Regions from separate parts of the Pseudoduganella sp. jia 9 genome, predicted to be linked through region 2. Evidence: riboswitches for the same ligand, from Rfam matches in the RefSeq annotation. Region 2 holds a riboswitch; the other holds the start of a gene.
The links. A riboswitch is a leader RNA that binds a small molecule or an ion and turns the genes downstream of it on or off. The one in region 2 is predicted to bind thiamine pyrophosphate.
Positions count from the first base shown of each region.

Region 1: another riboswitch for thiamine pyrophosphate. It lies ahead of ACY34H_RS14955 (TonB-dependent siderophore receptor); the one in region 2 lies ahead of thiC (phosphomethylpyrimidine synthase ThiC).

Region 1 is NZ_JBUPWE010000010.1:225,969-230,543, reverse strand. Features, by position in the region: gene ACY34H_RS14975 (RNA polymerase sigma factor) at 1-1,317, shown strand, start outside; gene ACY34H_RS14970 (GFA family protein) at 1,325-1,738, opposite strand; gene ACY34H_RS14965 (Imm26 family immunity protein) at 1,760-2,221, opposite strand; gene ACY34H_RS14960 (ferritin family protein) at 2,246-2,554, opposite strand; TPP riboswitch at 2,678-2,780, shown strand; gene ACY34H_RS14955 (TonB-dependent siderophore receptor) at 2,861-4,575, shown strand, end outside.
Region 2 is NZ_JBUPWE010000014.1:150,850-155,424, forward strand. Features, by position in the region: gene ACY34H_RS19880 (thiazole synthase) at 1-14, opposite strand, end outside; gene thiS (sulfur carrier protein ThiS) at 31-231, opposite strand; gene thiC (phosphomethylpyrimidine synthase ThiC) at 331-2,211, opposite strand; TPP riboswitch at 2,277-2,383, opposite strand; gene ACY34H_RS19895 (hypothetical protein) at 2,480-3,148, shown strand; gene ACY34H_RS19900 (methyl-accepting chemotaxis protein) at 3,380-4,575, shown strand, end outside.

The DNA.
Region 1 (4,575 bases), on a different contig from region 2:
GACCGGGTCCATCGCACCGTCGAGGCGGTGTGGCGCATCGAATCGGCGAAGATCATCGCCGCGCTGGCGCGGATGCTGCGCGATGTCGGCCTGGCCGAGGAAATGGCGCAGGAAGCGCTGGTGGCCGCGCTGGAAACCTGGCCGGCCAGCTTCCCGGGCACGGGCACGCCGGACAACCCTGCCGCGTGGCTGATGGCCACCGCGAAAAACCGCGCGCTCGACCACCTGCGCCACCGCAAGCTGGCACAGGACCGGGAACCCGCGCTCACCTACGAAATCGAAAGCCTGCTGGAAGACGCCGCACACAACGCGGACCAGGCGCTGGACCGGGCGCTGGACGATCGCATCGGCGACGACCTGCTGCGCCTCGTCTTCATCGCCTGCCACCCGGTGCTGCCCACCGAGGGCCGCGTGGCACTCACCTTGCGCCTGCTGGGCGGCCTGACGACGGACGAAATCGCCCGCGCCTTCCTCGTGCCCGAGCCCACGGTGGCGCAGCGCATCGTGCGCGCCAAGCGCACCCTGTTCGAAGCCCGCGTGCCGTTCGAGGTGCCGGCGGGGCACGAACTGGTGCAGCGGCTGTCTTCCGTGCTGCAGGTGATCTACCTGATCTACAACGAAGGATATTCGGCAAGTGCCGGTGCCGACTGGATGCGCCCCGCCCTGTGCGACGAGGCGCTGCGCCTGGGCCGCATCCTGTCCGGCCTGGTGCCGCGCGAACCGGAAGTGCACGGCCTGGTGGCGCTGATGGAAATCCAGTCGTCGCGCGTGCGCGCCCGCATCGCGCCGGATGGCGCGCCGGTGCTGTTGCTGGACCAGGACCGCGCACGCTGGGACCAGCTGCTGATCCGCCGCGGCCTCGCCGCGCTGGAGCGCGCCACGCAACTCGGCAAGAGCCTGGGACCGTACGGCCTGCAGGCAGCGATCGCCGCCTGCCACGCGCGTGCCCGCAAGGCAGCCGACACCGACTGGGAACGCATCGCCGCGCTGTACGATGGCCTGGCGCAGCTGGCGCCGTCGCCGGTGGTGGAGCTGAACCGGGCGGTGGCACTGGCGATGGCATTCGGCCCCGCCGCCGGGCTGGAAGTGGCCGACATGCTGGTCGACGAACCGGTACTGCGCAACTACCACCTGCTGCCCAGCGTACGCGGCGATTTCCTGTTCAAGCTGGGGCGGATCGTGGAGGCCCGCGCCGAGTTCCTGCGCGCCGCGGAACTGACGCAGAACGAGCGCGAACGCACGCTGCTGCTGTCGCGCGCAGCGGCCTGCCTGTCGCTGCCGGCGCAGGAAACCCCGGGCGCCGGCCAGGGAACTTGACAGGTCACTAGGGAATTTCCCGCGCGCCTTCGCTGCGCGTGCGCAGGTAGCGCGGCATGCTGTCCGCCAGCTGCAGCCAGGGCAGGTGGCTTTGCATGTAGGTATGGTCGCCGGGCGGCGCCAGCTCCGGATCGTCCAGGCTGGCGGTGGTGACATCGAGTTCCTCCGGCCAGCGCGCGTCCTCGAACGTCATCTGCGTGCCGCAGCCGGCACAGAAGCCGCGGCGCACGCCGGGGCTGGATGCGTAATATGCCAGGCAGCCCGCCGTGAAACGCAGGCCGGCGCGCGGCACCGAGAACCATGCCACGCAGGGCGCCCCGCTGGCGCGGCGGCACATCGTGCAGTGGCACAGCGTGCTGTTGAACGGCCTCGCCGTGACCAGGTAGCGCACGGCACCGCAGAAGCAGCCTCCCTGGTGCATCTTCCCTCCTTCAGGCCAGTTTCAGCCTTGCTCGAGCAGTTTGGTCAGCAGCAGCTCGGTGGACCCGTAGCCGTACAGCGAATCGCTTTCCAGGCCCGATGTTTCATACGGCACCGACACTTCGCGCTCCGGCTTGGCCGGATCGTCCGCGTAGGTCGCCTGCCAGGCGCGCTTCAGCGCATCCGAGCGGCGGATGAACACGGGCACCGGCCAGTCGTTGCGGTCGAAGTGGCCGGCTTCGCCGAGCACCGGCCAGCGGCCGTTGGCCAGCGCCATGTCGCCGGTGCGGATGGCCTTGACGGCATCGCCCGCCTTCAGGGCCTGCACATCGGCCAGCGTGGGCATCGTGGCGCGCTTCGGCCCGAACAGATAGGCCAGCATGATCTTGCCCTGGGGCGACATGCGGGCAACGAGCCCGGCCGCGTAACCGCCGTTGATCAGCGGCACGGCGAACCAGCTTCCTTCGTAATACGGCTGCTTCATTCGATTCTCATTATGTGGACTGCCTTACATGTTCTCGTCGTAGCGGTATTGGGCCGCGATCGGGCCGGCCTTGAACAGCGCATCGCGCAATTCCTTGTCCAGCTTCGGGTCGCGCCGGCGGGTCCATTCGACCAGCATGGCCACGTGCTTGCGCGCACTGTCGCGCTGGCTGGCCAGCACGAGCTTCAGCTCCGGGTCCGTACAGGCCGCCCAGCGCTGGTTTGCCGTGTCCAGCGCGCCGAGCCGGTCGATCAGCGAAGTCAGCGCACGATGCATGTCGAGTACCTGGGCATCCAGGCTCTCGCGGTTTTCAACGACGTGTTCCTGCGTCATGAAGGCCTCCTGTCGGCATGGCATGGAAAGCCGGTATTGTGCTTCGGAGTCCATGTTTCCACAAGTATAACTATGGCCCCGGACGGATGGCGCACGACATTGCATTCAAATGTGATAAGCTTCCGGCTTCGCTAGGGGTCCTGGACAGGTTTGCATGTCCGGGTGAGAGATACCCTCCGTACCTGATCTGGATAATGCCAGCGAAGGAAAGCGCAACGCAGTGCTCGTCACTCTCCCTCTTCCTCTTCCCGGGTGTGCTCCCTCGCTGGTTCGATAACGAACGAGAACGAGAATTAGAGCACATCGATGAACAAGACCACTTTCGCCGTCTCCGCCGCCGCGCTGGCCATCGCGCAGGCTTTCCCCGCCCTTGCACAGCAGGCCGCAGCCACCGCCAATGATCCCACGATGACGGAAGTCGTCATCACCGCGGTGCGCGGCACCGCGGAAAGCGCTTCGGTCGCCGGCTTCTCGGAACGGCCGCTGCTGCAGACGCCGGCCTCGGTCAGCGTGGTCACGCGCGAGCAGATGCAGGCGCTGAACATCCGCTCCACCACTGACGCGGCGCGCTACGACGCCAGCATCAGCGACGCCTACAACGCGGTCGGCTACGCCGAGCAGTTCTCCATCCGCGGCTTCAAGCTCGACAATGCCTCCAGTTATCGCAAGGATGGCCTGGCGATCTCGGCCGACACACAGATTCCGCTGGAGAACAAGGAAACCTTCCAGGTGCTGAAGGGCCTGGCTGGACTTACTGCCGGCGTGGCGGCACCGGGCGGCATCGTCGACTATACGACGAAGCGGCCGACCAGCGGCACGCTGCGTTCGGTACTGTTCGAAGTGAGCGAGCGCGGCACGCTGTACGGGGCCGTGGACCTTGGCGGCCGCTTCGAGGATCGCCGCTTCGGCTACCGCATCAACGTGGCGGGCGAGCGGCTGCGCTCGTACATCGACGGCGCGGACGGCCGCCGCAGCTTCGTTTCGGGCGCGTTCGACTGGCAGATTTCGCCCCAGGCGCTGCTGCAGGTCGATGCCGACTACCAGAAGAAATCGCAGGTCTCGGCGCCCGGCTTCCAGCTGATCAACGGCGTCTCGCTGCCGGTCGTGGATGCCGCCACGCTGCTGAACGACCAGCCCTGGAGCTACCCGGTAGCCACCGAAAGCATGAACTTCGGCGCGCGCTTCGAGTACCGTCTCGCCCCCGACTGGAAGGTGGAAGTGAAAGCGAACCGCCACGTGTTCAAGCGCGACGACTACACCGCATTCCCCTACGGCTGCTCGGCCCAGGAGCTGTATCCGGGCTTCTGCGGCAACGGCGACTACGACGTCTACGACTACCGCAGCCTCGGCGAACAAAAAAAGCCGCTGGCCGCGCAGGCCATGCTGCAGGGTCGCTTCGCCACCGGCGCGCTGTCGCACGACCTGTCGGCCGGCGTGGCCTACCACGGCAACAAGGAAAGCTGGGGCGAGGATGTCTATGAATATGCCGGTACCAGCAACATTTACCGCCCGGTGGCGGTGCCCGACAGGAGCGACCTGCAGACCGGCCCGGCCTCGGTGCGCCGCAAGGACAACGAACGCGCCCTGTTCGCGCAGGACATCGTCGGCCTGACCAGCGAGCTGGCGCTGCATGCCGGCGCGCGCTACGTGAAACTGAAGCGCGACGAAGCCGGCGTGGCGCCGAGCAGCGCCAGCTTCTGGCTGCCGAACGCTTCGCTGGTCTATAGCCCGCGCGGCAACGTGTCGCTGTATGCGACCTATGCGCGCGGCCTGAAGCACGGCGGCATCGCGCCGCTGCAGACGGTGAACGAAAACCGTGCGCTGGCCCCGTCGAAGTCGAAGCAGGTCGAGGTGGGCGCCAAGGCCCTGGTCGGCGGCATCAGCTATGCCGCCGCACTGTTCCAGATCGAACAGGGACTGGAATACATCGACGCCGGCAACACCTTCGTGCGCAATGGCGAAGCGCAGCACCGCGGGTTCGAATTCTCGGCGCAGGGCAAGGCCACGCGCGAACTGACGGT
Region 2 (4,575 bases):
TCATTCGTTTGCATCGTCTGTCTCCTTTGTTCATCCGCCACCGATGGCGCGGACGATATCCACACGGTCTTGCGCACTCAGCGCCACCTCGGCCCAGCGTTGCCGCGGCACGACGCTGCGATTGACCGCCAGCGCCAGCGCCTGCCCTTCCAGTTGCAGCGCCGCCACGAGCTCCGCCAGCGTCTGCCCCGGCGGCAACGGCCGGGGCGCGCCATTCAATACGATTTCCATAGTCGTGTACTCGAAAGTTGCCTTAAACCGGGGTCAGACCCCGAATTTAAGAAATGTTTCCAAAAATCGGGGTCTGACCCCGGTTTTTGGAAATGTTCGCTACGCTTTGCTGTACAGCTGGCTGCCGGTCTTGACGAATTCGATGGCTTTTTCCTGCATGCCGCTGGCGGCGTATTCACGTACTTCCTGGGTGATCTTCATCGAGCAGAAGTGCGGGCCGCACATCGAGCAGAAGTGCGCCACTTTCGACGATTCCTTCGGCAGCGTTTCGTCGTGGAACGAGCGGGCGCGGTCGGGGTCGAGGCCCAGGTTGAACTGGTCTTCCCAGCGGAATTCAAAGCGCGCTTTCGACAGCGCGTTGTCGCGGATCTGGGCGCCCGGATGGCCCTTGGCCAGGTCGGCGGCGTGGGCGGCGATCTTGTAGGTGATCATGCCTTCCTTGACGTCGTCCTTGTTCGGCAGGCCCAGGTGCTCCTTCGGCGTCACGTAGCACAGCATCGCGGTGCCGTACCAGCCGATCTGCGCGGCGCCGATGCCGGAGGTGATGTGGTCGTAGCCGGGCGCGATGTCGGTGGTCAGGGGGCCGAGCGTGTAGAACGGCGCCTCGCCGCACTGCTCCAGCTGCAGGTCCATGTTTTCCTTGATCAGCTGCATCGGCACGTGGCCGGGGCCTTCGATCATGACCTGCACGTCGTGCTTCCAGGCGATCTGCGTCAGTTCGCCGAGCGTCTTCAGTTCGCCCAGCTGCGCGGCGTCGTTGGCGTCGTAGATCGAGCCGGGGCGCAGGCCGTCGCCCAGGCTGAACGACACGTCGTACGCCTTCATGATCCGGCAGATGTCCTCGAAGTGCGTGTACAGGAAGTTTTCCTGGTGATGCGCCAGGCACCACTTGGCCATGATGGAACCGCCGCGCGAGACGATGCCGGTCAGCCGGTTCGCCGTCAGCGGCACATAGCGCAGCAGCACGCCGGCGTGGATGGTGAAGTAGTCGACGCCCTGCTCGGCCTGCTCGATCAGTGTGTCGCGGAAGATTTCCCAGGTCAGGTCCTCGGCCTTGCCGTTCACTTTTTCCAGCGCCTGGTAGATCGGCACCGTGCCGATCGGCACCGGGCTGTTGCGCACGATCCATTCGCGCGTTTCATGGATGTGCTTGCCGGTCGACAGGTCCATCACCGTGTCGCCGCCCCAGCGGATCGCCCACGTCATCTTCTCGACTTCCTCGCCGATCGACGAGGTCACGGCGGAATTGCCGATATTGGCATTGACCTTCACGAGGAAATTGCGGCCGATGATCATCGGCTCGAGTTCCGGGTGGTTGATGTTGGCGGGGATGATGGCGCGGCCGCGGGCGATTTCTTCGCGCACGAATTCGGCGGTGATTTCCTGCGGGATGGCGGCGCCGAACGATTCGCCGCGATGCTGCCGGCCCAGCAGTTCGGCCATCCTCGTGCCCAGCGGGCCGGCTTCCCGCATCGCCGCGAGGTACTCCTGCCGCCGCAGGTTTTCACGGATCGCCACGAACTCCATCTCGGGCGTGACGATGCCCTGCCGCGCATAATGCATCTGCGTCACGCAGGCACCGGCTTTGGCGCAGCGCGGCAGGCGGTGCAGGTTGAAGCGCAGCGCTTCCAGCGAGGCATCGGCCAGCCGTGCCTTGCCGTATTCCGAGGTCGGACCGGCCAGTTCCTCGGTGTCGCCGCGCGTAACGATCCAGCCGGCGCGCACCGGCGCGAGGCCGGCGCGGATGTCGATCGACACGTCCGGATCCGTGTAGGGACCGGAGGTGTCGTACACCGTCACCGGCGGATTGATTTCATGGCCGAACGAGGCGGACGTGTCGGCCTGGCTGATTTCGCGCATCGGCACGCGGATGTCCGGCCGGCTGCCGGTCACGTAGATCTTGCGGGAATTGGGCAGCGGCGCGATGGCGGCGCTGTCGACCTCGGCCGTACTGGCCAAAAATTTCTGGTGGGCGTTCAACTATGGCTCCTTTGGGCAGGAGCCAGCAAAGGAGATGAGGCCGAGCGCACCCGTGCGGCATGGGTGCGACGATCCTTAAGCTTCCCTTCGCTGGCATTATCCAGATCAGGTTCGGAGGGTATTTCTCACCCGTGCACGGCTGTAGCCATGCGCAGGACCCCTAGCGTTTGCCGCCCTCGATGAAGGCAGCGACGCCATTATAGCCATGAACCGTGCCTTTACTGCAAGCACTAACGCCTATAATCGGTATCTCGACGAAAGGATAACGATGCGCAAGTGGGTAGGCGCCGCGGTGGCGGCAGCGATGCAGGCGGGTGCGGCAATGGCGGCCCCGGAATCACGGACGGCCACGCCGGCGGAACAGGAGTCGTTCTTCGACTGGTACAACACGCACGCCGCCGCGCAGGCAGGCCGCGGCCTGCTGCGGCCGCAGTTCAACGTGAGCCGTGAGAAAGGAAAACGCGGCAAGCGCCGTGTTACCGCCACCGTCGACGGCCCGGCGCAACGTGCCGTGCTGCCGCTGTGCCGCCAGCCGCGTGCCGTGTACGAATACGATCCGCGCGGCAGCAAGGAAGCGCGCTGGCGCGAATCCGGCCCGCCGCAGACGCTGGTCTGGATCCACCATGCGCCACAATGCGGTGCCCAGCCCGACACGCCGGTGCGGCTGTTCCAGCCGCTGGCGGAAATGGACATCCTGATGCTGCTTCAGCAACATCCCGGTATCCTCGGCAGCGCCCGCCTGCTGATGGCGGGGAACACGTCGTGCGCGCCGTCGCGCTCGCGCGGCTACCGGCTCACCGGCCTCGACCGTGGCAAGGATGGCTTGCCGGTGCTCGTGTTCGAGAACGACATCGCCGGCGAAGCCCGTGTCGCGGTGCGGCGCACCCGCAACGAACTGCTGCCGTGGAGCGTGAGCTGCCCCGGCCCGCGCGGCTAGCAGCCGGGCTGGCGGCAACCTGCCACCGGCAACATGTCGCCCCAGACTGTTGCCCGCAGGATACATTCCGCTATTCTTCGCCACTTCTCTCTGATAAGCTTGCATCCGACTTCCGACGGCCTCATCCCAGCCGTCATCGATGCCCGTGGCATCACCTACTGTCCCCCAGCCAGTGCGACGCATGCCGATGCCCCGGCATCCCTTACCAGACCGACAAGAAAGCGATCAACCATGCGGACCAACCTGCCCGTTACCGGCCATGAAGTCCTTCTCGAGGAAGGCAAGACCATCGTTTCGACGACGGACCTGCAAGGCAACATCACCTACGCGAATCCGTACTTCATCAGCATTTCCGGCTTTACGGAAGAAGAGCTGATCGGTGCTCCGCAGAATATCCTGCGCCATCCGGACATGCCGCCCGAGGCATTCGCCGACCTGTGGCGCGCGATCCGCCTCGGCTTTCCCTGGACCGGCATGGTCAAGAATCGCTGCAAGAACGGCGACTTCTACTGGGTCCTGGCCAACATCACGCCGGTGATCGAAAACGGCAAGCCGGTCGGCTACATGTCGGTGCGCACCCGGCCGAGCCGGGAGATGGTCGAGCAGGCCGCGCAGGCGTATGCCGCGTTCAGGAATGGCAAGGCGCAGGGCCTGAAGATCAGCCGCGGCAAGGTGGTGGCGGATGGCCCGCTGCAACGCCTGCGCGCGCGCCTGCGCCTGTCGCTGGGATGCCGCCTGGTGCTGGCCGGCGTCCTGCCGGCGGTGGTCCTGGCGGCCTGCGCGGCCAACCTCTTCGGCAACGGCAGCAATGTACTGGCCACGCTCGCCACGGCGACGGCGCTGGCCTCGCTGTACCTGGGCTGGACGCTGCATGGCGCGCTTGCCGCACCGCTGCGCACGGCCACCGGCCTGGCCCGGCAACTGGCCGGCGGCGACCTGACCGCCACCTTCGAGGCCGCGCGCGACGATGAAACGGGCGAACTGCTGGCCGCGCTGCGCCAGATGACCATCAACCTGCGCAGCATCATCGGCGACGTGCGCAGCAATTTCGCCATGATCGAACGGGCCACCGGCGAAATCGCCAGCGGCAATATGGACCTGTCGGGCCGCACCGAGTCGCAGGCATCGAGCCTGCAGGAAACCGCGGCCAGCATGGAACAGCTCAATTCCACCGTGCGGCAGAGCGCCACCAACGTGGCCGATGCCGACCGGCTGGCCGAGCGCGCTTCGGAAATGGCCGGCCAGGGCGGCGACGTGGTCTCGCAGGTGGTCACCACGATGGAAGGCATCAGCGCTTCGTCGCACCGGGTTCTCGACATCATCGGCATCATCGACGGCATCGCCTTCCAGACCAATATCCTGGCCCTGAACGCGGCCGTCGAAGCGGCCCGCGCGGGCGAACAGGGCCGCGGTTTTGCGGTGGTGGC